Regions from separate parts of the Bacillus sp. AK128 genome, predicted to be linked through region 3. Evidence: riboswitches for the same ligand, from Rfam matches in the RefSeq annotation. Region 3 holds a riboswitch; each other region holds the start of a gene.

Region 1 (10,110 bases), 950 kb from region 3:
ATCCTTTTCGGATTGCTATTCGTTATAAGGGTAGAGACGTGTAAAGGAGTGTTTGTGGTGCAGAGTAAGGTAAGGAAAATTGAAGTAAAGGAAGCGAATGATATAGAGAAGGATATAGAAGAGCTGTATCCGAAGATTCAACGGTATTGTCAGATTCTTACTCAAAACTGTTGGGATCGTGATGACCTTTCACAGGAAGCCTTGTTAAAACTTTGGTCTCATTATCGTCATGCTCCCGTTGTGAATCCCGCCCTTTTAAACAAGATGGCTCATAATAAGTGGATGGATATACTTCGAAAACAACAACGGGAAACCATTGATGAAAGACCAATTAATGAAAAAGCTATCGATGACTCTGAAAATATTCACGCTCGAATGGAAGTGATTGATCTACTTACCAGTAGACTTACTCCAAAGCAGGCTGTCATCTTTACGCTAAAAGAAGGCTTTCAATATCAAATAAATGAAATTGCACAGGTTCTCCACACAACAGAAGAAGCGGTAAAAGCAGGACTTATTCGTGCAAAACAGAGACTGGAAAAATATCATCAACAAATTAATGAAAATCAGCGTGGTCAATATTGGGATGAGGGAGAGCGTGATTTCTTTTCTACCTTATTATACAAAAGCCTAATGGAACAAGACCCTTCTGAGTTAATTCAAGCTCTTCCATTCCTTCCATCACTTATTTCTAAATCAAAAAGCTCGCATTCACACACACGTCATAACATCACTCCTTCTAACACTGTCTACATGGCGGCTTAAAAGCCAAGGAGGTAGGTTTTATGGTAACAATTCCTTATGTCATCGAACAATCCAGTCGTGGAGAACGGTCGTACGATATCTACTCTAGACTATTAAAGGATCGAATTATTATGGTCGGTGATGAGATTAATGATACGGTAGCCAATAGCGTCGTTGCTCAACTTCTTTTTCTTGCTGCAGATGATCCTGATAAAGATATCTCACTTTATATTAACAGTCCTGGGGGCTCAACTACTGCAGGCTTTGCTATTTTTGATACGATGCAATACATCAAGCCAGACATACGAACTATTTGCACGGGGATGGCTGCATCTTTTGGAGCCATGCTCTTACTTGCAGGAACAAAGGGGAAGCGATTTGCTTTACCTAATAGTGAAATCATGATTCATCAGCCACTTGGTGGAGCCAGAGGGCAAGCCACGGAAATTGAAATCTCTGCCAAAAGAATACTCAAGCTCCGAGAGCATATTAATGAAATTATTTCAGAGAGAACAGGTCAGGCTGTAGAAAAAGTAGCGATGGACACAGATCGTGATTACTTTTTGAATGCTGAAGAGGCAAAAGAGTACGGCATTATTGATGAAGTCATCAAGACTAGTTAGTAAACGGATATTCGACTTCTTAACAAGTATACGTTAAAATAAAAAAGGTCATGTGGTATAAGCCACATGACTTTTTTGTAGAAGTCAACAAACTACTTACCATATAGACACGATAAAGGAGTAATTTTGATGATTTTATATGCCACACTTTTATTAACGATACTGGCGACACTTTCGATTATTTTAACTTCCATGATGAATAGGATTTCACCTACACCTACCCCTTACATGGTTAAAAAGTCTCTGTTAAAACTATTAGAACAGGAGGCCCCTAAAAAGATTGTTGATTTAGGTGCAGGCTGGGGAACTCTTGTGTTCCCTATTGCGCGGCAACACCCAGATGCAAAAGTTGTAGCCTATGAAAACTCCCTTATTCCTTTTTTATTTATGAAGCTTAGACAGTTGATTACACGAGCACCAAATTTATCTATTGAGAGAGCAAATTTCTATAAAGAGGATCTTTCTTCTTTTGACCTAGTTGTTTGTTACTTATTTTCACGGGGAATGAAGAAACTTAAAGGTAAATTTGCAGAGGAACTTGCCCCTGAGTCTAAAATATATACCCATACCTTTGCGATCCCAGGTTGGGAGCCTGCTCAAAAATGGAAGGCCAAGGACTTGTTTAGATCTCCTATCTACAAATATGTAATTTCCCAAAAAAACATCAAAAAAAACCACTAATCTATTAAGGGTGTGGACCATTTATCGGTACCTCGTCCATACCCCACTATCTTTAAAACCCTATTGTTTATAGCTTTTCCCTTTCTCGGGATTTGCATAAGACAAGCATTAGCTTTTACCTCTTCCTTACCTCTTCTTCAGTTAACACCTTATTAACTAACCCTATTTAACAATTTAAAAAAATCATCACCATCATAATCATTCCACATAGGCTATCATGTAAAAGCCATTAGGAGGTTTGTAATGAGAAATGTAAACTGGAATCCATATCAAAGTAATCCAGCTGGAACAAATTATGTAAATGGAATGATGAACTCTGGTTATCCAGGTTCCTTAAATCCATATTCAACACCGTCTTTTCCTGGTTACCCGAATTTTGAAGGGCCTCTACCTGGGCCAAACCATAACATGCCTTATCCAGGTTACCCGAACTTTGAAGGGCCTCTACCTGGACCAAACCATAACAACCCTTATCCAGGTTACCCGAACTTTGAAGGGCCTCTACCTGGACCAAACCATAACAACCCTTATCCAGGTTACCCAAACTTTGAAGGGCCACTGCCTGGACCAAACCATAACAACCCTTATCCAGGTTACCCAAACTTTGAAGGGCCACTGCCTGGACCAAACCATAACAACCCTTATCCAGGTTACCCGAACTTTGAAGGGCCACTGCCTGGGCCAAACTCTAACTTTTCTTATCCAGGTTGGTCCCAAAATATTGGTGACTAACACAGCATATATGGGTAGATTCTCAGCCAACAATTTCTGTTGGCTGGAGATCAACCATAATATGTTAAAATTAATGCCCCTAATAACCCCAAAGCAGAAATAAAACCTACCATAGGCCCACCTTCCTCAAATGCTTCAGGGAGCATTGTTGAAGATACCATTGCAAAGATTCCTCCAGCAGCGAAAGCACCAATGGTGGTAATTAGGACCTGAGAGGATACATCGATTAACACATATCCTAAAAAAGAGCTAATTGAGGATAGAGCCATTACAATTAACCACAATAATAATATTCTCCCCTTTGAATACCCATCCTTTTTCATTCCTATACTACTGGAAAGACCCTCAGGGAAATTACTTATGAAAATCGCAATTACAATTAACCAACTGACAGAATGATTTTCAAGAAGACTAACCCCAATTATGACAGACTCAGGGATTGCATCAATGATTGTTCCTATAAAAATAGCTAGTCCAGAGTGACCAACAGGGCTAGTTTTTGATCGTTTCCTTTCATGGCCACCTTTTCTCATAATTAATAGTTCAGCTATAATAAATGCCGAAGCACCTAATAAAAAACCGATGGAAGGATATAGAATTCCGCCATCTCTTACAGCATCGGTTAGTAGCTCAAAGGTAGCTGCCCCAATAAGAACGCCAGTACCAAACGCCATAATAAAGGCAGAAATCTTATCAGGTATATTCTTATAGATACCTAGGACTGCTCCTAGTAATAAAGATGAACCAGCAATGCCACCCCAAAATAACGCTTGTAACATTTAATATAACTCCCGCTTTTTTATGGTTAATATACCCAACTAATATCTTTTAATAAGCCTACATTTCAACCTAACCGGTCTTTCTATGTGAAAATTAATGTAAAAGACCCCTCGACCGCCTTTTCGTTCCTACGAATTTTCTATTGTAATATTATCCAACTTTGATAAAATTTTCTTATATGCATTTCAAGGGGGGACGTCATTGTCAATTATAGCTAAGGATATCATTGTTAATCTGTTCCTTTTTATCAGTCTCCTTTTCATTTATATTATTAAAGTCAATATTACTTCTAGATTTAAAAGTTACTCTAATTACCGTAAGACACTACTGGTAAGCATCTGTATTTTAGGCCTATTTCTTTGCTATTTTTTCCCTATGCAAAAAACAAATGGCATTACAATAAATCTCGGATTAATTCCCATTATGATTGCTGGTCTTTATGGTGGGTGGATTGGTTATATCGCATTGTTAGCATGCACTAGTCTGCTCGTGCTTATCGCTAACCAAACAATTTCCCTTTTCATATTATTTCTTAGTGTTTTACTTATAGTTTTCTTTTATTTTTTCTCACCTATTTACTTAAAAATGAGATTAAGAATTAAGCTTCTCACATCTGTTTGCTTAGGCTCCCTTCTAATGGGAGTATTATTGTGGAATCAGGGGATATTTTCATTCTCTTGGACTACAAGTTTACTATTCTTATTTGCTATTTCTTTTGGGACAGGCCTAATTGTTTATACATTAGAATTCTCCCATAATCATTTTTTAATATTAAATCAATTGCAGCGAGCCGAAAAAATGAATGTAGTAAGTCATTTGGCAGCTTCTATCTCACATGAAATTAGAAATCCCCTCACATCGTCTCGGGGATTCCTACAATTGTTACAGCAAGGCTCCGTGACTGATGAACAAAGAAAATCTTATTCAGAGATCGCGATTAAAGAGCTTGATCAGGCAGAGCGAATTATTAGAGACTACCTAACATTTGCTAAGCCGGCTCCTGAAAAAAGTGAAAAACTTAATGTGCAGGATGAGATTTTAAATGTCGTATCACTAGTGAATCCTCTAGCTAAAAACACGAATGTACAAATTAACGTTAGTATGACACAAGGATGGATTGAGGGTGAAAAGTCTAAGTTTCAACAATGCCTTATTAACTTAGTGAAAAATGGAATTGAATCCATGCCAAAAGGTGGATATTTATTTATTAATGTTAGTAAACAAAAGGATTCAATGATTATCCAAATTGAAGATCAGGGTTACGGAATGAATCCTGCTCAGATAGCCAGGATTGGGGAGCCCTATTTCTCAACAAAGGTTAAAGGCACAGGTCTTGGGATGATGGTAGTTTATCGTATAGTAGAGTCAATGAGAGGAACTATTTCAGTAAAAAGTGAAGTAGGAAAAGGGACACTCTTCAGGTTGTCCTTTCCTTCTATATAAATACTATTCTTGTATGTAAGGGCCAGTTATGGTCCTTTTTTATATTCCATTTAATATGTTCAATCAACGGGAACTAAGAACCTCAGGACGCAATTAAATCCACAAAAGATCCTATGAATACAATTATAATCGTTAAAGTAAAATGGTATTTTTTTACTTCATACTACCTTCCTATCAAAAATAAGATATATTCGCCTAATTTACATGATTTTCATGACATCTATATCTTATTACCCAAGCTTTATAAAAAACATCTCGACATTTAATTTAAAAAACTTACATGATATTACTTCAGTCCATATACCCACATCCTTTAATACCCTACAAAACTACTGTATTCAGGAGTTTATAGGACTTTTTTAACATTTCTACTAACAATCATTCATATTAAATTGAAATATTTGTAAGATTATAGGGTATTTTAATTCGTTTCTCTCGACATCCTTCAACACCTAGTTTTTAAATGTTTTCATATAATTCAGACATAGGACATTCGTAATATATTTTTCTATACATAAAGTTATATACATAGAGTTTTACACATATAAATTTTATCAGAAAAAGGCAAACCTATTGAAAAATAGGGACGCAAAGTCACGGGTCTAAAATTGGATTTTTTTCTAATGATGACGGCTGGTCTGCCTGAAATACGACTAGTATTTTAGGAGGGTATATGATGATTACAGATCTTACAAAAGGGTTAGAAAAGCTTGACCAAGAGTGGGTAGACCTTATTTTAGCCGCGTTGGATATGGGACTTAGTGTGCAGGAAATCCAAGCCTTTTTAAGAGAACCTCTTACTTTTGAAAAATAATTCTGTCTTCAACGTTCTTCAAATGGAACATTTTCTTCGTTATATGTTATAATCATAGCGAAGGAAGGTGACAAAAGTGATTGGGCAACGCATAAAACAATACCGTCTTCGTAAACATCTGTCTTTATCAGAGTTAGCTGAGCGTGCAGGAATTGCGAAATCATATCTAAGTTCGATAGAAAGAAATCTTCAATCTAATCCTTCAATACAATTTTTAGAGAAGATTTCAGTAGTACTAGGTGTCTCCGTTAATACTTTATTGAATGACCAGGAATCCGAATTTTCAACTGATCGATCACTAGATTCAGATTGGGAGAATTTAGTTCGGGATGCTATGAATTCAGGAGTATCCAAGGAGCAGTTTCGAGAGTTTTTAGAATTTAATAAATGGAAGCAACAAAAATAAAAGCGTTTAGATGGCTAAACAGTCATCTTAAACGCTTATTTTCATTTTTTACAAGTCACTGGTACTTCTTATAAATGCGAATTTAAATATAAGTTAAAAACCTTATCTTTCTTTTCTTGAGACCTTCTTTGTTTTCTTGATAAATAGGAATTACCTTCTCTATTTTATGAACTTCAGCCTGTCTGTGTCTTAGATGAGAAATATCTTTATAGCAAGATGGACATATCCACTTACCTGTCTCACTACTACTATAAGAAGGCCTTATACAACGATCACATGTTTTTTTATACATTTTCATATCCTCCAGAAAATTGTTAGTAATCCACAAAACAAATCTAGTTTATTTATATGACTGTGATCTTGCATTTAGAATTTGCTAGACATTAATTCTTTATAAAGAACAACTAGAGAAAGTAGTTCCTAATATATGTAATTTATTTTAGAATCTTGATTAATTGTCGAAGCTTTTCTTTATCAATTTTAGATTGGCTCATCTCTAGTGCTAAATCTATGATTTCTTTATCTATTAATGTTACATCTCGATCATCATCATTTTTCCCAGATATTAAAAAGTGCACCTCGATTTTTAGTGCATGGGCTAGCTTTTCCATTACTTCAATACTTGGATTATTTTGTTTTCCTCTTTCTATGAAGCTTAAATATGATTTTGAAACTCCTGATACATTTGATAGTTCTGTTAATGACATTCCCCTTTTTAAACGAAGTTCCTTAATTCTTTTACCATCCATAGTATGATCTCCTTTTCCGCTTAGATAAATCCCCCTTACTTATGTAAAGAATAAATGTTTTCAAATGATCCATTGGTTCTTTATTGAGAACGTGTATTTATAGTATACTAAGCTTATTCTAAAAAGTAAAGCAAGCGCAACTGTAAGGGAAGACAATCTCAATTAGTTGAAAATAATAGACCTATACAATTAGGAAAATAAATTAACCTTATCGACATTATTTAACACATTTTTCCAAATAAGTTCCATATAATATGAATATTGAAATGACAAATGGCTCACCAATTATTATTAATGCCGAAATAAAATTAGGCATATGGACTTATTTTAACTAATTGATTGAGCAATTGAATCGGAGGGTCAATATGAATAAAATCGAGAAGCTGCAAACCAAGAATTCTTTAGAGGATGAGTTAGATTTAGAATGGGTTGAACTTATTTTAGAAGCAATACAGCTAGGGTTAACTCAGCAGGAGATTCGTGAATATTTATTAGCTAATGGCCCCTTCTTTCAAGCATTGTAAATTTTCTTTTATAATTCTTACTAGTTGTAGCTACTACATAAATAACATGACTTAAGGACCTATTCGTATTCACGACAGGTCCTTAAGTCAATACTCCGTATTCTTTATAAACAACTATTTAAGCCTTCCCCTTGCATCTACCCTCCAAGAGTCAATCACAATCCCATCTTTATGAACCACATATTCCTCGAACATATTTGCTACTGTACATGCATGGTTCGGTATGATTTGAACCTGATCATTCACTTTTAAAATGGGTACTTCTTCAAATACTCCTACTCCATGCTCTTCAGATAAACGTTCAATTGTTAACTCTTGATGGTTCTTTACAATTCCAAAGCCTTTAACGGTTTCATTCCCATGAGCACCTTTATCTAGGCAAAGTGATTTACTGCCAGTATCAAAAACGATCCGATTCGTATAAACACCTACTACTGAAGCTAAAACAGTTAGAGCACACTGCTCAATAGTTGTTACACCTAATCCTACTTGGATGGCATCATAAAAGACCGCATTTCCCGATCTAACCTCAGTTATACCTTTTATACTGCCAGCTTTTTTATAGGTAGGTGTTGAACCAACACTTCTTACTACTATCGGTATACCCGCTTTTTCACAAGCATTTGCACTTTCCAAAACTGCGTTAGCCTCTTCAACAGCTATTGTTTCAATTTCATCCAATGATTCGGCTGCATAGGAATGACCAGCATGGGTGAAGATGCCTCCGAGCTTTAATTTCGGCCGGTTAAGGATTGCTTTCGCTAAGGTTAACGCAGCTTCACCAGGTTCTACTCCACAACGATTTAAACCTGAGTTCACCTTAATCCACACCTCGAGCTGAAAAGGGGTGTTCATCAGTTCTTTAGTTAAACAATCAAGCTGAATTTCTTGGTCAACCGCAATCTTTAAGTGAATTCCTTGTTCAAGCAAATGTATCAGTCGTTTAATTTTCAACTTACTAGAAATCGGATAAGCAATTAAAATATCTTTTATTCCGCCTTCGGCCATCACCTCAGCCTCACCAACTTTTGCAACAGTAATTCCGACTGCCCCTGCGTCTATCTGCATTTGTGCAATTTTAATAGATTTATGTGTTTTGATATGGGGACGTACCGAAACTCCCATTTCGTTTGCAAACCTTGCTACCTCATTTATGTTTCTATTTAATTGATGATAGTCTAGTAGGAGAGTAGGCGTGTCTAAATCTTGTATTAAGGTCATCTTTGGCCTCCACATTAAAAAATAAGACAAGCCTATAAAAATAGGCTCGTCATTCTTTACATTATTCTATATATCTAATGATTTATCCTTTTTTGAAGGTTTAGAATCGGGCTCATATTGATAATCATTAACCCAATAGTCTGCATTTTTAATACCTAGTTTTTCTGGATTAAAGACAGGATCAACTCCCTGTTTCAATTGCATTTCATAATCCTTAAACACTGCTAGTGCTGGCTTCGCTAAAATTAGTATGGCGATCATGTTTAACCATACCATCAATCCTAGACCAATATCACCAAATGCCCATGCTAGCTTTGCTTCTTCAACTGCTCCGTAATAGGTAGCAGCCAGTAAAACAAGCTTCAGGATAAACATGGCTTGCTTAGCAAACCTACCTTTTGTTAAATAGGCTATATTAGTTTCAGCGATATAATAGTATGCCATTATTGTTGTAAAAGCAAAGAAGAAAAGGGCAACTGCTACAAATGCTGCTCCAAATCCAGGTAAAACGGATTCAATTGCAGCCTGTGTGTATTCTGCTCCTGCTTCTACCCCTTGAAGGTTATTAACAATAAATGTACCATCTGGTGCTTCCGTATTATACATTCCTGTGAAAAGAATCATGAAGGCTGTAGCTGAACAAACTAGTAATGTATCAATATACACAGAAGCTGCTTGAACTAAGCCTTGTTTTGCAGGATGAGAAACCTCTGCTGCAGCTGCTGCGTGTGGACCTGTACCTTGACCCGCTTCGTTTGAATAAATTCCACGCTTAACGCCCCACGCAATGGCCATCCCGATAATTCCACCAAATGCAGAATCGAATGCAAATGCACTTCTAAAGATTAATCCAAGTACAGCTGGAAGCTGATCTATATTCATTCCAATAATAATGAGGGATAATAGAATATACGCTATCGCCATGAAAGGAACAATATAAGAAGCTGCTTTGGCAATCCGTTTTACCCCACCAAAAATAATAAGTGCAATTAAAACAATAATAATAATAGCTGTAATATTAGTACTTAAACCAAATGCATTCTCCACCGCAACTGCGATTGAATTTGATTGAATACCAGGCATTAGTATACCAACTGCTAAAAGAGCAGAAAGTGCAAAAAGTACAGCATACCATTTCCAGCCAATCCCTTTTTCTATGTAATAGGCTGGACCACCACGGTACTCTCCGTCCTGCTTTGTTTTATAAACCTGCGCAAGAGTCGATTCAATAAATGCACTCGAAGCACCTATGAAAGCAATTGCCCACATCCAAAATACAGCCCCAGGACCACCAAAAGCAATAGCAGTTGCAGTCCCCGCAATATTACCGGTACCTACACGACCTGAAAGGGATAATGCCAAAGCCTGAAAAGAAGAGACCCCTGCATCTGAG
Region 2 (10,110 bases), 100 kb from region 3:
AGACCCCACAGGCGAAGCCGAGGAGGCTCACCGCCCGCCCCGCGGAAAGCGAGTGTCCTGTAACGAAAATCAACACTAATGTTTTAAAGACCTCATTAAAAGGTAGACATCTATATTAGAAGTCTACCTTTTCTCTTTTTCAAAGTAGGAAAAGAAGAATTACCTATTTCCATCATGAAAATATTTCGGTATCATAATATTTAGAGTAGCGAAGTAATTTCATAAAAGAAAGAAGTGGCGTATCATGACAGAAAAAGAAATGGCAAAGAGAAACTTAATGATCATGTGGTTTGCCAATTTCTTTATTGCAGGAAGTATGACGATGGTCTTACCGTTTCTATCGTTGTACATAGAATCCTTTGGCAATTTTTCACCAGAGTATGTTCAACACTGGTCCGGATGGACATTTGGAATCACCTTTGTCACAGCTTTTATCTTTTCGCCCATTTGGGGAAGATTAGGGGATCAGTACGGAAGAAAAAAGATATTGATTTTCACCTCGACATTATTAGGAATCTCCATTTTCTTAATGGGGTTAGTAAATAGTGTAGGAGAGCTTTTCTTCCTTCGTCTTTTCATGGGCATTTGTACAGGTTTTATATCCTTATCACAGGCTTATATTTCTACACAAACTCCTAAGGAAATTGCAGGGCGTGTGATGGGGACGTTACAAACAGGAAGTATCACGGGAGCTCTGTTAGGTCCGATGATTGGTGGAGTTCTAGCAGATTCAATCGGATTTGCGGCTACATTTCAATCCGTTGCCGTGTTTATCTTCATATCTGCGATTCTAGTAACGATTACCAAGGAATACAAAACGGGCACGAAAGAGGAAACGAGCAAGCATTATACAAGTAAGGAAGTCCTTGCTCACATGGCAAAGAATCCTGTGTTAATGACAGTACTGTTTATTTCGATTCTGATCCAAATTGCTCACTTTAGCATTCAACCGATTCTTTCACTCTATGTTAGTGAGCTACATGGTCCTGAAAATATAGCATTCTTCTCAGGGATCGTTTTCTCAGCGGCAGGGCTTGGGAATTTAATGATGAGTAGAAGATGGGGAACACTAGCCGATAATATAGGCTATATAAAGGTATTAATTATTCTACTTGTGATTGCGGCGGTCGTATATCTTCCAGGTGCTTTTGTCACAAATATTTGGCAGCTCACCATCATCCGGTTCTTTCTTGGTATAGCGATTGGCGGAGTCATCCCGGTAAGAATTGCCTATATACGTCAAGAAGCACCCATCTCCATGCAGGGTGAGGTACTGGGATACAACACAAGCCTGAGATTCTTAGGTAATATCATCGGTCCGTTTATGGGTGGAATGATTTCGGCTTATTTTGGATTCTCAGCTGTATTCTTTATCACGAGCTCGTTACTGTTCATTAGTGCGGTTGTGTTGTTTGTAGCGATGAACCGGCATATGAAGGTGGAGCAGAATCATACGGTTAGGCAGAGCGGGTAAATAAAAAGTGGGAAAAGGAGTGAACCGTTAGTTTTGGATCACTCCTTTCTAAAATGAAAAAAGGACTTGTGGGTAACAAGTCCTTTCAAAAGAAGAATAGGTTTACTCGTCTTCTTCACTTTCCTCTTCACTCTCTTCTTCCTCAGCTTCTTGATTTGGCTTATTCCCTTTTCCTTCATTCTTTTTCTCTTCAGCAGCTTTCTTTTGTTCTTTAGCAGCCTTTTTCTCTTCCTCGGCAGCTTTCTTCTGTTCTTCAGCGGCCTTTTTCTTATCCTCGGCAGCTTTCTTCTGTTCTTCAGCGGCCTTTTTCTTATCCTCGGTAGCTTTCTTTTGTTCTTCAGCAGCCTTTTTCTCTTCCTCAGCAGCTTTCTTTTGTTCTTCAGCGGCCTTTTTCTTATCCTCGGTAGCTTTCTTTTGTTCTTCAGCAGCCTTCTTCTTTTCCTCAGCAATTTTCTTCTTTTCTGTGGCAACGGCATTCTTTTCTTTAGCAGCTTCTTCCTTTTTAACGGTAGTTGTTTCTGAGGAAACAGATGAAGTAGTGACTACTTGCTTGTCTTCATCATCAGTTTCTTCCTCTTCAACAGCAACTTCCGTTTCTTCTTCAGCTTCCTCTTCAATTTCCACTTCATCTTCTGGTGTGGAATCATCGGTTTCGGTTGTTTCTTCGGAAGCTTCCTCTTCATCAGAAGTTGTCTCATCAACTACTTTGTTGCGACCTTTCCCTTTTTTCACAACAGTCGATAAATCAACCTGCAGCTCCTTAGCAATTTCGCCAAACCCTTTGCCTTCTTGAAGCATAGTTAAAATTTCCTCTTCAGTTTTCCCAGACTTTTCAGCAAGTCCAATGACTTTAGAAATCTGTCCGTAGCCAAGACCTTGTTCACGAAGGGTCGTCACTTTTTCAGGATCTAATCCTTTTATAACATTTGCTACAAGTTTAACTTCTAGTGTCTTTTCGACGACTTCGTCCAGTTGTCCATCCTCTAATGAATCATGAATTGTTTCATCAATAACTGTTGTATTCTCAAGTTCTTCGGTTAATTGCTGCTTAGTGTCTTCATCAACAGTTTCATCGAGAATAACTTCTGAAACGAGTTCTTCAGCTTCTTCTAGTGTTTTTAGATACTCATCGACCAGTTTATTGACATACTCTAGTTTTTCTTCTTCTATCATTTTAGTAGACTCAGCTAGACGTTCTTGTGCATATTGCAAAAGTAATGCAGACTGGGTGTCTTCATCAAATGTGAAAAATAATTCAATGTTTTCACCAAGCTTGTCCATGAAATAAAAGAACTCATCAGGTGTTAATCCAGACTCAACACTTCTTGAATCCGTATTCGCATAAGCAGATGTCCCGACCAATAACGCACCTGCAAACACCCCGGCTGTAACGATCGACTTTATTCTCTTCATTCTTTATCCTCTCCTTAACTCTAGTTAAAGTTTGATAAAGTTCTCCGTTGTTGGCAGCTGGCAGACATAGAATCTCCTTAGTCCCTATAGCTTTGCGTCACTACTTTTCAATAGTTTTGCCTTTATCAATCTTTATATCTAGCTTACATGATGATGGTGCTAAAGTTAATAGGAATCATGTACTAGTAGTAAGAGAGAAAAAAATCCACTTCCTCCAAAAAGAAGTGGAATAATATTAACTCAAATTCTCACGTACAAAAGCTAAAGCTTCTTCAACATGGCCTTTTACTTTGACCTTTCTCCATGCCTTTTCAATGATTCCCTCTTTGCTAATCACAAAGGTGGAGCGTTCAATTCCCATGTATTCCTTGCCAAAATTTTTCTTCAAGGTCCACACACCGAAGCTTTCTGCAACTTGATGATCCGCGTCTACCAATAATAGAAAAGGTAAATCGTATTTCTCTACAAACTTTTGGTGCTTCTCAAGCGGGTCGGGACTCACGCCAATAATGACGGCATCTAGGTCTGCAAAGCTCTCATGATGCTCTTTAAAATCACACGCCTCTGTGGTGCATCCAGGTGTCATATCTTTCGGATAAAAATATAAAATCACATGCTTTTTACCTTTAAAGTCCGATAGTGATACCATTTCACCGTTATTTGCCTGCAGGCTAAAATTAGGTGAAGTCATTTTTTCCTCTACTTTCATACGATCCCTCTTTTCGATTTAGTATAGAAGGTTTTACAATCTTGAAGATATCTTAGATACCTAAATTATAAAGAATGAGTTATAATTTAGCAAAAAGGGGGTGAATGTAATGACAAAGATGATAGAAGAAAGGCTTGATAGAATTGAAGGAATGCTAAAACTCTTAATTCAGATGGTAGAAGAGATGCTTGAAAGGCAAGATTCTAGGGGAAACAGAATGGATTTCATTGAAAACAATAGTGAAGAACGCCATCAGGCGATAATTAATCAGATAAACACACTCGGGATGGATCAAGACTTTATTTCTGAGAGACAGCAAAAGGGGAAAGAGAGCTAGAATAGCTTAAGAAGCGGTTAGGAAATTAATCTAATCATTATATCCTCAATCAAAATCCTCTGCTTTTCTCTCTAATTAGGTAGCTAAACCTGACTACACCTATCTAATTCTTCGTAACCTACAAAAATCGGGAGGCTCCAATACAGGTTCCTCCCGTTCATTTTAAAAACCTTAACTTACCCCAGCAGACGGAGTATTCGTCCCTACATCCTTACTAACCTTAAGCATACACAAAAAGGCGAGAATCAGACTTCCTGATGCTGCGTAAAACAGAATGCTAAATCCAAAAATATCAATCAGTAATCCTAGAATCGGAGGGGAGGTAATGGCCGCTAAGGAAGAAACTAGATAATATAAGCCGGTCCGTGTGCCAAAGCTTTGCTCACTCCCGGTTTCTACAATATAAGGGTAAGCATTAATATTAACAAACGCCCAAAACATTCCGCCTGCCAATAAAATTGCCCGTAAGGAAAAGAGTGATTCGACTCTTATTAATAGAAGGAAAACAATGATCAACCCAAGGATTCCAATTAAAATGGTTTTCTTTTTCCCATACTTTGCCCCTAACCAACCACTAGGAATCGCGCATAAAACAAAGCTAAGTGAGAAAAAGGCTAAAGAAAAGGCAGAAGAGCTCCTTGATAAACCGAGCTGATTAACGCCGTACAAAGTAAACAACGCTTCCATCCCTTGAATTGAAATAAACCAAAAGAAAATTGCAGCCAATAAATAGAGAGTAGGGGCATTCAATTCAGACTTATAATTGACCTTAGGTGGAAGGGTCATTGCGTAATTAATGGCATCTCGGTCCTCTTTAATATGTTTAAATATTACCCATAACGCCACTAAAAACATCAACGAAACAGCTAAGAAGGGTAAGGACTCGTCTATATAAAACAAATAAGCCCCCACACTAAACGCCAAAATCCCTCCACAGCCACCCATAAAATTAATGATTCCGTTAGCTTTTGTACGTTTTGCTTCAGGAGTAATGTCAGGCATCAATGCAATGGTAGGAGAACGGAAAATAGCCATAGATAAGTTCATGCAAACCATAAAAATAATTAATGTAACGAGACTAGTGTGAAAAGGAATGAGACTAAAGAATAAAGCAGCCATAGGAATCCCAACCAAAAGATAGGGCATCCGACGACCATAACGAGTCTTTGTCTGATCACTTTTGGTTCCAACATAGGGCTGAAGGAATAAGGCAATATAATTATCAAGCGTCATTAAAAACCCAATAACTGCAGTACTAGCCAGATAATCATTCAGAAAAAAGGGAACAAACCCATTGTACAAAGACCAGCCCAAGCTGATACTGAAAAAGCCAAATCCCAACAGCCAAGTTTTTTTCATCGCAGTTCTCCCTAAGGTGGTTGTTTTCACCTGTTTTTATTTACTACAGTAGAGTAGAGGTGGGTAATTTACCTTGATAGTAAATTAGTTATTTATCCTACTTAATACTTATTAGGGGGACGTTTGGAGTAGTATATAAAAACCATAAACTGGTTAGTTTTTTTGGAATGGATCAAAACCTTTATTATAAATTAATTGAAGGAGCTAATAGAGTCGAAAAAGGCATCCATCAACTTAGTTGGTGAGGATGCCTTCTCTTCTTAGGTATTTTTGTTAGTTATTCCTGACTCCACTCCCGTAGCTTTTGATCAGTAGGCAATAAGAGCGTAAGTAAACCAAGTAAAGGCAGAACGGAAACACCAACCATAGTAGAGGTTAACCCTATAGAATCAATCAACACCCCGAGTGCAACAGAACCAATAGCCCCCATACCAAACGCGAGACCGACAATTAATCCAGACATGGTACCGATTTTTCCTGGTAGTAACTCCTGCGCATACACCACGGTAACAGAGAAACTAGATAATAAGATAAAACCTGTAATTGCCAGAACGACCAACGCTAGAGTGGGTCCGACAAACGGAAAAGCTATTGCAAGAGGAGCTGCTCCCAATAATGAGAGTAGAATCATCGTCCGTCTTCCAAATCGATCTGCTAAAGGACCACCAAAAAACGTACCAGCAGCACCAAACAATAAAAACACAAAGATATAAATTTGAGATTGAGCTATGGTAACTCCGTAGGATTCCATCGCATAAAAGGTATAGAAATTAGAGATGGCACTACCATACCAGGAGCGTGCAAAAACAAGAAGGACCAGAATCAATAATGCTAGTTTAATAGATTTGGAGATGGAGGATTTACTTTCTTGAACCGACCTTTTCCTAACCCTAGATTGAGCTTTTAGATGTAGAGAATACCATTTGGCGATATAAAGAAGGAGGCCGACAGCTATCGCAGCAACAAGCGTAAACCAAACCGCGCCAAATTGCCCAAGAGGGACGAGGATCAGTGCTGTAATGATAGGAGCCAAAGCCTGACCTGAATTACCTCCAACCTGATAGATGGATTGAGCTAACCCTCTCCTGTTTCCAGCTGCCATATGAGTAACCCGTGAACCCTCTGGGTGGAAAATTGCCGATCCGAACCCAATTATTACAACACTAATTAGAATCATCCAATAGGATGGTGCAAGGGCTAAGCCTAAAATACCAATCATACTGCACGTTAAACCAATTGGAAGTGCGTAAGGAAGGGGGCGCTTATCTGTATACCAACCGACAGCCGGTTGCAAGACAGAAGATACAATATTTAAGCAAAAAGCAATCAATCCAAGCTGCGTGAAGGACAATCCCATTGACCTCTCCAGAATCGGAAACATTGCGGGTACGACTGTTTGTAGGGTGTCATTCAATAAATGACAAATACTTAAAATAAATAAAATCTTATAAGTGGTTTTGGTTTCAACCGTGGATGTATGTATATCTTTTGTAGTGGCGACTCCCATATAATTCGTCCTTTCAGGCTCCTAATTAGATACATAGAATTATAAGGAGTTAAGAGGGGGAGGGCAAGGTGAATAAACAGTCATGATCAATAAAGCGAACCGGTAAGCCTATTCCTGGTATTGTGGTATATTGACTAAAGATGTAGGGATTAAAAACACAGAGTAAGGTCTCATTTGTGTTAATATATGCTCCAAAGTTTTTATAAAGCCCTTTGTTTAAGAAACAAAGTTATTTTGAGGAGGGGTTCTACAATGAATATCACAAAAATTCACCACGTAGCTATTATCTGTTCAGATTATACTCAGTCCAAGGACTTCTACGTGAATAAGTTAGGGTTTACCATATTAAATGAGACTCACCGGGCAGAGCGCGATTCGTATAAGCTAGATCTTATTGTTGGAGATACCTATCAGATTGAATTGTTTTCTTTTGATAATCCACCCCAAAGACCAAGTTATCCTGAAGCGGTAGGGTTGCGTCATCTTGCCTTTGAGGTTGAAAATATAGAAGCTGCCGTAAATGAGCTCAAAGCAAAGGGAATAGTCTTAGAACCAATAAGGGTCGATGAGCTGACTGGGAAAAGATTCACCTTCTTTGAAGATCCTGATCACCTGAGATTAGAAATCTATGAAAAATAAAAACGGTCAAAGGAATTCCTTTGACCTGCTCATCAACAAAAGACTACACTACTCTCGTAACTTTACAGGGAGTTCCTGGATTGAATCATTCAACGTCGTTAACTTCGCTTCAATCCGGTGCAGTAAGTAAAGGGTTACTACAATCGGAAATCCGACCTCGCTAACATAAGGTAAAAGTTGCTCCATCAAACATCCTCCTTATCTGATAAAAATAGCCAGCACCACCAAGTGATGCTGACTCCAAACTCAATTACATAACCTCTGCTACATTACGCTCAACAATACGAGCGCCTTTTTTACTTACCAGATCACCACCGGCAGTAACGAATACATTTGCTGATAGAATTGTGTCCATCGTAGCGTTCAACGCTACTGGATCAACAGGCTCAATCGGGTTATCAATTCCAAGTGTAACCGTCTTATTCTCTTGATTTAAAAACTGTAATTGAAGTGTTTTTGCCAATTTGTTCTCCTCCTTTCTTTAAAAGTTAAGCCCCCTCATTACTCACCTAAAAGGTGCTTGTCATTACGCTCGATTGAGCTGAGTGGATACTGCTGCATACTCACGATGCTAGTCGCCACTGCGAAAAGACTATCTACGTCTGCTGATGTCTTAATATTGTTGAAGTTCTTACTCTTGTAGATTGCTTTTCCTTCTTCGTCAAAACCAGTTTCAAAAACTAAACGCAATTGTGAATCTGATAAGAATGCTGTTGCCATGGTGTTTCACCTCCCTTCACCTTATATATAGTTAAAAAAGGGAAAAAAGGGGTTAAAGAAGTGAAGAAAAATTTAATAGAGATGAAATTATTATTTGAAGTGTTATATTCTTAAAAATATCTACTAGTTAGTAATTAAAATTCATTGTAAAATGACTAGAAAGGGAGGTGAGAACATGAACGAAGAAAGAGTAGAACGTATGGAAGGTTTATTAACCCAATTAGTATCTATGGTAGGAAGTTTGAAAGTGGATATGGAAGCAATGAAGAAAGATATGGAAGATATTAAATTTGAGCTAAAAGAATTCAAGGAAACGAATGAAAGAGAGCATTCTGAAATTTTGAGTAAATTGAAAGATATCGAATCAGACCAAGATCATATTTGGGAGAAAACCGTTCGGAATGAAAGAGACATTGCGAAATTTAAACAGAGGAACTGATTATTAAATATTGCCTCAGTTAAACTCCTCAACTATGATTAATCCCCAAACGTTGCAAAGAATAAAACACCACCGAAAATAATAAACAAAGAGGGGTAGGTTTTTAATCTATCCCTTTCAACTTTATGCACTATAGCCTCTGTTCTCTAATTAATAGTCTGGCAACTATTACCTTCGTATAATTCCCTTTAGAGGTAATCCTTTTTGCCAAAAAAATAGCCAGCACCACAACGTGATGCTGACTCCAAACTAAATTACATGACCTCTGCTACGTTACGCTCAACAATACGAGCGCCTTTTTTACTTACAAGTTCACCGCCAGCAGTTACAAACACATTAGCTGAGAGAATCGTATCCATCGTAGCGTTCAACGCTACTGGATCAACAGGCTCAATCGGGTTATCAATTCCAATCGTAACCGTCTTATTTTCTTGATTTAAAAACTGTAATTGAAGTGTTTTAGCCAATATGGTCTCCTCCTTTCTTTAAAATTTAAGCCTCCTCATTACTCACCTAAAAGGTGCTTGTCATTACGCTCGATTGAGCTGAGTGGATACTGCTGCATACTCACGATGCTAGTCGCCACTGCGAAAAGACTATCTACGTCTGCTGATGTCTTAATGTTGTTGAAGTTCTTACTCTTGTAGATTGCTTTTCCTTCTTCGTCAAAACCAGTTTCAAATACTAAACGAAGCTGTGAATCTGATAAGAATGCTGTTGCCATGGTGTTTCACCTCCCTTCACCTTATATATAGGTGATTTGAAGGAAAAAGGGGTTAAGGATTTCGAAAATAGACAAAAAATCTTAATAGGGCATTGCTAAGCTAACTTTCCCTAAAGAATAGGTCTTGAAGTGCTTGAAGGAAATAGTTGAGAATTGTCGAATTTAAGTAGAATTCAATGCTAGTAAAATTACTTTTGCTAGTTTATTAGCAAGTACACAGGGGGATACTACGAATGGGAGGAAGTCTTAGATTTAAGGTTGGAAGAGAGCATCGTTACATGGTGGATGCTACTATGAAACTCAACACATCTATAGATCGCGCGAAGAAAAACAATTTATTTACCTTCCAAGGGGGAACAACGCTTTTAAAGAATTTAGAAAATCATATTGGGAATTATGGTTACATATATTATGAAGTAACAAACGGTATCTTTAACGATTCCTATGGAGAAAAGAAATAACGGACAAGTTAATTGCTTTTAGCAAGATCACTGATCCACACTCTCCTTTGAAGAATGATTTCACCGTTCTAAAAGAGAAGAACAGGAAATACGACAAGAATATAGAAGTAGGTCCTGCGAGAAATATAAATATGGAATACCCTCCTTTCTTAGGGAATATAGGCTCAATCAATAAAGCATGGTTAAGACATATTGATTGTGAAACGATGCTATTGGAAGAATTAAGTGACAGATTCGCAAAAGAAACAGAGGCAGAGGTTCATTTATTTACCTACCTAGAACCCTGTCTAAGCTGTGATCTAACAGTTGTGAATTTTTTAGAAAGTTT
Region 3 (10,110 bases):
CTAGCTAGTAAGGAAAGAAATATTAGTAAAAAAGGTAAAATACCAGATACCGCCCTATAAAGGTTAGTATCTGGTATAAATTAGCAGTTTAAAGTTCATTCACTATCACTAATAGTCGAATCTTGAGAGATGGTTGTTTGTTCGCCAAGGTACTCCTTTCTTTCTCCGCTCTGATTAATATAGGTTCGTCGAATCGTCTCATACTCACCTTTTGTTAAATAAAGAGTATTAATAGTTGGTGCAAACTCATTCATGGCACCTAATGCATACAGGTTAGAATGTATAGCAGCAACAAATTCTAATGCATAACCACTTGTTGACATGTTAAATTGAATCTTTGCAATTTCATTTGAGGTAAAGTCTACTAACCCGTTTATACTAAGATCCTTGTTTCTCTCTAGGAAGTTATACGATGCATTCTTACCCTTTGCTGTATATTGTACATGATAAGAACCCTTCGGTACTTTTGTATTTGGATAAGTCAGAATGCTAAAGAGACTGTTTCCACTACGATCAACCGGGAGTAATGAAATAAATTCTTGTTCCATTTCATTATTAGTATAAGGATGTGATATTTCTAAGACCGTGTGCATTCCTCTTACGTCCATTTCTTTTACTGTTCCGTTAAGAATTTCATCTGCAGTGAATTCTCCAATATAGAGGACACCAGAATTTTCAATTGTAAAATAATACTTCTCAAAAGTTACTTCACCAAAGTTAGTAAAATCCATTCTAATCTCACCATTTTTAATTGAATAGTCAATGGTTGGATTTATAGAGGACCCAAAAACGCCATCTTCTTCTGTATAAGGGAATTGTTGAATATGAACGAATCCGTCCTTGATATCTGCACCTTTGAATATATATATACCTGAGCCAGGCTCCACTTCTATTGTTGGTGCGCTAGCTTCTCCACCCACTTTTTCAATATTACCTTTAACCAATTCGTAATCTTCTACAACCTCTTCTGCTCTAGCTCCTTCTGGGAGTATTAAATCCACTATTTTAGCCAAATCACCCAATGTTATTTTAGAGTTAATGGAACGTGTTTCAAATTTGTCAATCGTTCCCGCTGTTTCTATATTAATTTGAGTATCAGAAAGGATTGTTGCCTTCTGAATATTACCCTTACCTTTTAGTAGAAACGATTCTTTAGTTGAAACGGATAGTTCATTTACTGAAGCATCAATGGTAACTTCGTTTGCTCCTTCTTGAATCACAACCTTTGGAATAACTATACTCGAATCAGCTTTTATTCCAGTATTAGCATACACATTAAAAACTTGAACCGAAGTGGTTCCTAGTGTTTCAATAACCGCTCCTTCTTTCTTTACTTCTAATGCCTTTAATTTTGTATTTACAAACGTTATAGTAGTGTGTGAAATTGATTCAGATAAAACATTATAAGCGAATGAACTAGAGATTGTTGTACCACTGTGTATGGTAGATATAGTTGCCACTCTATCAGATAGTAATGTGTTTCCCTCTACTATAACTGTATCTGCATAGAAACTATTCTTAACATCCACCCCAATCACTAAATCTCCCAATATAGTAAGGTTCTTAACTGTGATATAGTCACCGCTTATAATAAGATCCCCGCTAAAACTAGCTCCTTTACCATCAAATATTGGGTTTGTTGCATCAATACTTCCACTCGCAATCATTTCAATGGACTCTACATGTTTAATAACAGAGTTCTCATCATGAAATTTTACCTTTGCCCCTTTTAGTGCACCTAAGTTCGTTGGGCTTAACCATTGTTTCCATTCATCCGCTAAGGTATAGGTGCCACTTTCTAATTCCACAGATGTGCTTGTAATGTTAACAATCTCAGATTCTATTACATTAGTACTCACTGCATTTTCACTTCTATACACAAATGCTGCAAGCTGACCACGAGTCACTTTCCCATTAGGATCAAAGGTATTCGCCGTCTTACCTGTTGTGATCTTGTTTTCAATAAGTGCTGGCAAATAGATAGCAAACCAGTCACCCTTATTCACGTCAATAAATGGGTTGTGAGCTAAACTAGTTTCTCCCAATCCAAACCCTAATGAGATGATTTTAGACATTTGAGCACGTGTTAACGTATTGTTAGGTTTAAAAGTATCACCATATCCATTCATAATTCCCTTATTTGCAATCGCAGCAATCGGACCATAGTATTCACTAGTAGGATCAACATCCTTAAATCCTGGATCCTTTACATTTTTCGTGTCTAATCCTAATGCCAATGCAATAATTTTTGCTGCTTGTGCACGGTTTACAGAATTATTAGGTCTGTAGGTTCCATCTCCGTACCCTTTAATAATCTCTCTAGATGCTAAGCTTGTAACGGCATCATAGAATACATCTGTTGATTTAACGTCTGGAAACGTTTTGATTCCGTTTGCCTTTGCTGCTATTGGACTAATTGAAAAAAGTGTATGAATTACCAAGATTGCTGCTAATGATAGATAAAATAATTGCTTGTAGCTAATTGATTTAATTCTCATATGAATCCTCCACTCTAGTTGTTAATTCCTATTTATTAAAATCTTTCAAGGCTTCGAGATATCCTTAATTTCCCAATCCCAATTGAAAAAGCCACCCTTAGGCAGCCAAAATAGTAGAAGTGATCATTTCTTAATTATGGCAACCCGACTATCATTGTCTATTATGACTTTAGACTCGTGGCTTTGCGTCCTTATTTTTCAATAAGTTTGCCTTTATATGTTATTAGTTTATAGGAGATATTTCATATTACAATTCTACTATAGATGATGCGGAAGTTTTGTCGTTTAGTGTCGAAGAAAGTATTTTATTGTGGTATGTCCAGTAAGCCATCTATTCCAATTAAAACCATAGTCATACCCTTTTAGACATTTTATTACTAAACGTAGATTAATAGTATATAATGTCGAATATAGTGGATCTTTTAACAAATATCTTCAGTAAGACTAGAAATATAGCAGTATTTTTTACAGCGGAGGTTATAACATCATGAACCAAAAATTATTGATAGGGATCTTAATCACTATAAGTATTATTTGTATTTATATTTGGAAAACAGTATTTAATATGGTTGATGAAAATACAATTGAGGGCTTGTTATCTAAATTCAATAATAATAGCATTAATCAAAAGGATGAACATGGATGGACATCACTTATGCAGGCTTCGTGGGATGGTGATGTTGAAGAAGTAACAGAGCTAATTAATAGTGGTGCAAATGTTAACTATTTTGATGATCAAGGACAAACACCGTTATTCTTAGCTGCACATCAAGGGCACACTAATATTGTAAACACACTAATTGAGGAAGGTGCTTCTGTTTCACTTAATAAGATAACGTCTGATAATACTGCTCCGTTATTTGTAGCAGCTGAAAATGGTCATGTTGATACATTTGACTTTTTAATTAAATCAGGTGCAACTCTGGATAAAGAACAACGAAGTAAATTCTATAATTACACTATGTTACATGCAGCAGTAAGGTATGGAAAATTTGATATGGTAGAACATTTAATAGAGCTGGGATTTGAACCAAATAGTAAGGATAAAGACGGTAATACACCCATTATGCTTATATTTGGAATGATGGATACTACTGCCCAAGATCTTATTCGGATGATTGACCTACTAAATATCGGTGGTCTAGAGTTAAACATTATAAATAATAGAGGAATATCACCTCTACTACTCTCTTATTATGAAGGTAAACAAGAGGTAACTGATTATTTGCTAAAATTAGGTGCTGAAGATGCCATCCAAACGAAAGAGGATGCATTAGAAGCACTGAATCTACTAGAAATTAACTCAGATGACGCATTCAGACAATCGATTTCATTTGGGGAAATTGGTGCAGTGAGGTTGTTCCTGCAAGCTGGATTTGATCCTAACATAAAATCCTGGGTTGGTAATAGTATTCTTTACCAATTGGCTTTTACTAATGAAGCTGAAATGATGAAACTACTTTTGGATCATGGGGCTGATATAGAATTAACCTATCATAATGGTATAACCCCCCTATGGATTGCCGTTTCACAAAACAATAGTGAAATAGTGGAGCTGTTATTGAGCTATGGAGCTCAAAATACACCAAACAATGCTGGTTGGACCCCTTTGATGGTTGCAGAAGATGAAAATAATGACGAAATCATTAAGTTGATTGAGCAATATCTACTCCAGGAGAGGAATCTATATAAATCGGAAACAAATCAGTCCAGTCCGATAGATCAACAAAATACTGACACATCCTTAAATAATGAGGAAAATGAAATATATGATATTCCTGAGTTTGCGGTTTATCAAAACAAAGAAATAATCGGTAGATTCTATACAGAAGAGGAAGCTATTGATTTTGCGAAAGAATTTGAAAATGTGGAAGTCTGGTATCCAAACTCTACTATATGGGATAATAAACCATCACGCGTTTATCAAAATGATCAATTTATAGGTGATTTTGACACAAAAGTTGAAGCATTAGAAGTAGCTTCACAGTTTGAAAATGCTAAAGTAGTAAATTTATTAACCCAGAAAGTTGAATGGGATTCCTATCCCCGTGAATGTAGAACATGTGAAAGTGCAATACAGGATGAATATTAAAGTTTAAGAAAAATGACCTGTATAGGTTTTCTTTATAGATTGTGCATACACCAAGCTAAGTAAAAATGGAACAGGAGAGGATACCCTCCTCCTGTTTCTTTAGTTGTTCTCTTAAATCTATTACCAGTTTTCTGTTGGGTGCCTAGCACCGGAATTTCCTCAAAACTTATGGATAAAATGATTTAATAAAAAAAGTAGAGGAAAGGAAAGAGAATCTATATGAAATATTTCACTTTGTATTTCTTCTCATTTTTGCGAATCTTTTACCAGCTAGCTGAATCGTGCCAGGCGAAACAGTGGAATAATCATGACACTAGACGACGCAAATTACATCTGAACCTTAGAATATATTCTGAAAGACTTTCCTCTTGGTTCTATTGTACCTTTACCAATTTTCTGGGTGATGCCTGGTACCCGATTCTCTCCTGGATGGTGCCTGCACCAATGTTCCAAAAAGTGCTATTCAAGATGAATGCTAAAGTTTAAGAAAGCGACCTGTAATGGTTTTTTCATAAATTGTACGAGCCATCCAACTAGAGCAAAAATAGATCAGGAGGTATTCCCCTCTTCTGATCCTTTTTTGGTTCTCTCAAACCTATTACCAGTTTTCTGGAGGGTGCCTGGCACCGATGCTCCGATGCTCCCAAAAAAATAGCTATTCTATGAAATAATATATAGTTGAATTGTTGATATATTCGCTTTAGATTAAAAAGCCCTGTAGAGTATTTATTCTCCACAGAGCAATTTAGTGATTTTTCACTTTTTAATCAGCCAGTTATTTGTAATTACCCGTTAGAACCTGCATGAATTCCCTCTGCTATTACAAGCTGCTCCGGATTCACTGTCCAGGCTCCTTGACCATCTGTCACAACCCATGTTGCCATTAATTGATACTCTAGTCCTTCAATAATAACTTTAGGAGGTGCCTGGCACAGATGTTTCCTAGAAAAAAAGCGATGTAGAGACTCCTCCACAACGCTTTTTTCTAAAACTTTCTTCTAGAGGGATGTCGACCTCACCTTATGCATTTTTCTAGGAAGTAATATCAACTGTCAATGTATACAGCTGACTATTGTTCTTCGTATCCTTAAATGTCGCTTCAATTGTATACGTCCCAATCTCAGCAGTTTGTAAGAAACTCGTTACATCTGCTAGGTTTAACACATACTTACTTCCATCGGCCACATATGTTAAATCCTTCGTTACCAGTGTTTGAGTTCCCTTTTTTATAGTTGCACGGACTTCCGATGTATCTAGGTTCACGTCATCTACAACTACTGATCCACCTGTCACTGCTGCTAACTGACTTTTTGTCAGATTTAATGTTGCTGTGGTTCCGGTTTCGAAGTTGGGTGCTTCTACACCTTCCGGTCCATCTACTGTTACCTGACCTAATTGTGGTGCTTCCGTATCATCTGCTGATACAACAACGGTCAATGTATACGACTGACTATTGTTCTTCGTATCCTTGAATGTTGCTTCAATTGTATACGTCCCAACCTCAGCGTTTTGTAAGAAGCTTGTTACATCTGCTAGGTTTAACACATACTTACTTCCATCGGCCACATATGTTAAATCCTTCGTTACCAGTGTTTGAGTTCCCTTTTTTATAGTTGCACGGACTTCCGATGTATCTAGGTTCACGTCATCTACAACTACTGATCCACCTGTCACTGCTGTTAGCTGACTTTTTGTCAGATTTAATGTTGCTGTGGTTCCGGTTTCGAAGTTGGGTGCTTCTACACCTTCCGGTCCATCTACTGTTACCTGACCTAATTGTGGTGCTTCCGTATCATCTGCTGATACAACAACGGTCAATGTATACGACTGACTATTGTTCTTCGTATCCTTGAATGTTGCTTCAATTGTATACGTCCCAACCTCAGCGTTTTGTAAGAAGCTTGTTACATCTGCTAGGTTTAACACATACTTACTTCCATCGGCCACATATGTTAAATCCTTCGTTACCAGTGTTTGAGTTCCCTTTTTTATAGTTGCACGGACTTCCGATGTATCTAGGTTCACGTCATCTACAACTACTGATCCACCTGTCACTGCTGTTAGCTGACTTTTTGTCAGATTTAATGTTGCTGTGGTTCCGGTTTCGAAGTTGGGTGCTTCTACACCTTCCGGTCCATCTACTGTTACCTGACCTAATTGTGGTGCTTCCGTATCATCTGCTGATACAACAACGGTCAATGTATACGACTGACTATTGTTCTTCGTATCCTTGAATGTTGCTTCAATTGTATACGTCCCAACCTCAGCGTTTTGTAAGAAGCTTGTTACATCTGCTAGGTTTAACACATACTTACTTCCATCGGCCACATATGTTAAATCCTTCGTTACCAGTGTTTGAGCATCCTTTTTAATAGTTGCACGGACTTCCGATGTATCTAGGTTTGCATCAGCAACAACTACTGATCCACCTGTCACTGCTGCTAACTGACTTTTTGTCAGATTTAATGTTGCTGTGGTTCCGGTTTCGAAGTTGGGTGCTTCTACACCTTCCGGTCCATCTACTGTTACCTGACCTAATTGTGGTGCTTCCGTATCATCTGCTGATACAACAACGGTCAATGTATACGACTGACTATTGTTCTTCGTATCCTTGAATGTTGCTTCAATTGTATACGTCCCAACCTCAGCGTTTTGTAAGAAGCTTGTTACATCTGCTAGGTTTAACACATACTTACTTCCATCGGCCACATATGTTAAATCCTTCGTTACCAGTGTTTGAGTTCCCTTTTTTATAGTTGCACGGACTTCCGATGTATCTAGGTTCACGTCATCTACAACTACTGATCCACCTGTCACTGCTGTTAGCTGACTTTTTGTCAGATTCAATGTTGCTGTGGTTCCGGTTTCGAAGTTGGGTGCTTCTACACCTTCCGGTCCATCTACTGTTACCTGACCTAATTGTGGTGCTTCCGTATCAGTTGGTGCAGGAATTTCACTTAAACTAATGTGTCCTTCTATACCACCCAAAGTTGCATTATTATAGTTTTTATCTTTTACAGCATCGTTGACAAATGGAACATCAACAATATCTCCATTTACGAATGATGTTTCAGGAATTGTTAATAACAACTCAGTCTTTTCAACATTCCATTCTACGTTACTTACTTCTAAAGAAGTAGTTATACCTCCACTCAGCTTAGAAACTCTACTATTGTCAATTAGCTCCGAAACCTCTGTTAAAAGTTTTGTATCTTCATGTAACTCTCCAGCAAATCTAACTTTTAATAAAGTAGTAGTTGATAACCCTCCAGGAATAATTACACCTCCTGTTAATTTAAACTTAGAAGGCACAGTAAATGTGACATTAGTGTCATATTTGTTATTTGATACATCATAAACATTTTCTCTAGATAGTATCAGTGAATCACCTAGATCAATAGAAGAGTCTACGTCTGTCATGATGGTTACAGCTATTGTTTTGGGATCCTGCTCAATCCATTGTACGCTAACACCATTCCCAAATAAGTTAGTCATTTGCTCGAGTTCAGATAGAACAGCGGCTTTTGATTCAGTTGCTAGTTCTTCATCAAATGTAATATTAATTTGGTCATATTTACTGAATACGTTGTTAAAGTCATTATCAATAGCATGGACTCTAATTATAAGAGGAGCAGATACATCATTTAAAGTTATAGATTGCGGCTGTGAAAGATTGTGAGCACTGTCGATCACAATCACTTTATAGTCGCCTGCTGTCAAACCTGTTGTAGGTATATGAATATCTGTATTAGCTTCACTCACAACTGCGTATCTAGCAACCCCATCGTTAAGTAATCGATCAAGTTCATCATTTGAAGTTGGATTTTCACTACTTGGTATTAGGTAAGCAACACCTGCTTCTGAACTTTGTATATCAACTGTTTCACTGATATTTACAGATGTATTAGTTGCTATTGTTACTGTAGGTGGTGTTGTGTCAACTGGTGGTGTCGGAACACTTGGCACCGGAGCAGGTACCGGTGACGGTGCTGGAGCAGGCGCAGGGGCCGGCGTTGTCACAACTTCTCCGCCCACTTTTTCAATATTTTCTTTAACTTGTTCGTAATCTTCGATGATATCTTCAGCACTTGATCCTTCAGGGACAACTAAATCTACGACTTTAGTATTTTCACCTATAGAAATCTTTGAATCTTTTGAAGTTGTTTCTAGCTTTTCAATCTTTCCTTCAGTTTCTAGTTTAACTTCTTTTCCTGATTCTATTTTTAGGTTTTTGATGTCCCCTTTACCATTTACAGTTAGTGCTTCTTTTGTAGCAACTGCAAGGTCTGTTACTGATGCGTCAATAGTAACTTGGGATGCACCTTCTTTTACTGTTACCTTAGGAATTACTACTCCCTCATCCGCTTTTAATACGATATTAGAAGAAATATTGAATTCGGTTACTTTTGTTGATCCCTTTGATTCAATTACTACACCGTTCTTAGATACTTCAATTGAATTCATATTTGCATTAGCAAAAATAATGACAGGAGATGAGGCTTGAATCTTGGCTGCCTTTAAATTTTCAGCCGATACTTTATATGCAAGGGATTTGTAGAAATAACCTGAGCTTTCATTAACAGTTGCAACAGCACTATCAGAGACAGAAGTGTTACCTTCTACAGAAATGTTATCGGAATAGAAGCTGTTCTTAACTCCACTACCAATCTCTAAATCTCCCTTTATTGTAAGGTTCTTAACTGTTACAAAGTCACCATTTACTGTTAAATCGCCACTAAGAGTAGCTCCTTTTCCATCAAATACAACATGATTTTTTAATGGGTTAGAAGAGTCTTCACTCGAAGTTCCACTCGCTGTAATCTCAAGAGATTCAATACCAACAATATTAGAATCTTTTAAAGAGATTTTAACGTTTGCCCCTTTAAGCACTGTAAGATTGGATGGGTTTAACCATTTCTTTAGATCCTCATTTAAGGAATATGTTCCACTAGAAAGTTCAAGAGTGGTATTTGTGATGTTAACAATCTTAGATTCTACTGATACTGGATTAACTGCAACCTCACTTCTATAAACAAATGCAGCAATTTGGCCACGAGTTACTTCTAAGTTTGGAGCAAATGTATCTGGAGTTTTTCCAGTTGTAATTTCACTAGAAATTAGACCAGGAAGATACTGTGCAAACCAATCCGTACTCTTTACATCTTTAAATGGATTATTGCTAAGTTCTCCTTGTTCTAATTTATAACCTAAGGAAATAATCTTTGCCATTTGTGCACGAGTTAATGGCTCATTTGGTTTAAATTGATCTCCATATCCACTCATAATCCCCGCATTCACAAGGGCAGCAACTGGCCCATAGTACCAATCTGTAAGGTTGGCATCTTTAAAACCCGGATTCTTTACATTCGTTGTATCAAGTCCAAGTGATAAAGCTACGATTTTCGCTGCTTGAGCACGAGTCACTGACTCATAGGGACGATAGGTTCCATCCTCGTATCCTTTAATAATGTTTCTTGATGTCAGGCTAGTAATTGCATTGTAAAAATAGTCATTCGGCTT

The links. Region 3 has a riboswitch for cyclic di-GMP ahead of M1D60_RS02160 (S-layer homology domain-containing protein). Riboswitches for the same ligand answer to the same signal wherever they lie in the genome.
Region 1: it holds a riboswitch for cyclic di-GMP, as region 3 does, so the genes downstream of both, M1D60_RS21300 (anti-repressor SinI family protein) here and M1D60_RS02160 (S-layer homology domain-containing protein) in region 3, are expected to answer to the same signal.
Region 2: it holds a riboswitch for cyclic di-GMP, as region 3 does, so the genes downstream of both, M1D60_RS01770 (DUF5667 domain-containing protein) here and M1D60_RS02160 (S-layer homology domain-containing protein) in region 3, are expected to answer to the same signal.

The regions. Positions count from the first base shown of each region.
Region 1 covers NZ_CP096379.1:4,234,835-4,244,944, forward strand. The annotation lists gene M1D60_RS21270 (sigma-70 family RNA polymerase sigma factor) at 58-765, shown strand; gene clpP (ATP-dependent Clp endopeptidase proteolytic subunit ClpP) at 786-1,367, shown strand; gene M1D60_RS21280 (methyltransferase) at 1,497-2,048, shown strand; gene M1D60_RS21285 (hypothetical protein) at 2,292-2,780, shown strand; gene M1D60_RS21290 (ZIP family metal transporter) at 2,831-3,559, opposite strand; gene M1D60_RS21295 (ATP-binding protein) at 3,762-5,003, shown strand; cyclic di-GMP riboswitch class I at 5,557-5,649, shown strand; gene M1D60_RS21300 (anti-repressor SinI family protein) at 5,680-5,817, shown strand; gene M1D60_RS21305 (helix-turn-helix domain-containing protein) at 5,894-6,223, shown strand; gene M1D60_RS21310 (helix-turn-helix domain-containing protein) at 6,658-6,972, opposite strand; gene M1D60_RS21315 (anti-repressor SinI family protein) at 7,338-7,496, shown strand; gene M1D60_RS21320 (alanine racemase) at 7,611-8,717, opposite strand; gene M1D60_RS21325 (alanine/glycine:cation symporter family protein) at 8,784-10,110, opposite strand, start outside.
Region 2 covers NZ_CP096379.1:371,543-381,652, forward strand. The annotation lists gene M1D60_RS01765 (MFS transporter) at 245-1,474, shown strand; gene M1D60_RS01770 (DUF5667 domain-containing protein) at 1,577-2,887, opposite strand; cyclic di-GMP riboswitch class I at 2,937-3,018, opposite strand; gene bcp (thioredoxin-dependent thiol peroxidase) at 3,123-3,596, opposite strand; gene M1D60_RS01780 (hypothetical protein) at 3,706-3,933, shown strand; gene M1D60_RS01785 (SLC45 family MFS transporter) at 4,105-5,292, opposite strand; gene M1D60_RS01790 (MFS transporter) at 5,570-6,799, opposite strand; gene gloA2 (SMU1112c/YaeR family gloxylase I-like metalloprotein) at 7,052-7,438, shown strand; gene M1D60_RS01800 (YvrJ family protein) at 7,487-7,624, opposite strand; gene M1D60_RS01805 (DUF2922 domain-containing protein) at 7,689-7,901, opposite strand; gene M1D60_RS01810 (DUF1659 domain-containing protein) at 7,940-8,158, opposite strand; gene M1D60_RS01815 (hypothetical protein) at 8,334-8,597, shown strand; gene M1D60_RS01820 (DUF2922 domain-containing protein) at 8,852-9,064, opposite strand; gene M1D60_RS01825 (DUF1659 domain-containing protein) at 9,103-9,321, opposite strand; gene M1D60_RS01830 (hypothetical protein) at 9,555-9,782, shown strand; gene M1D60_RS01835 (hypothetical protein) at 9,989-10,110, shown strand, end outside.
Region 3 covers NZ_CP096379.1:473,221-483,330, reverse strand. The annotation lists gene M1D60_RS02160 (S-layer homology domain-containing protein) at 96-2,498, opposite strand; cyclic di-GMP riboswitch class I at 2,634-2,720, opposite strand; gene M1D60_RS02155 (ankyrin repeat domain-containing protein) at 2,986-4,590, shown strand; gene M1D60_RS02150 (S-layer homology domain-containing protein) at 5,623-10,110, opposite strand, start outside.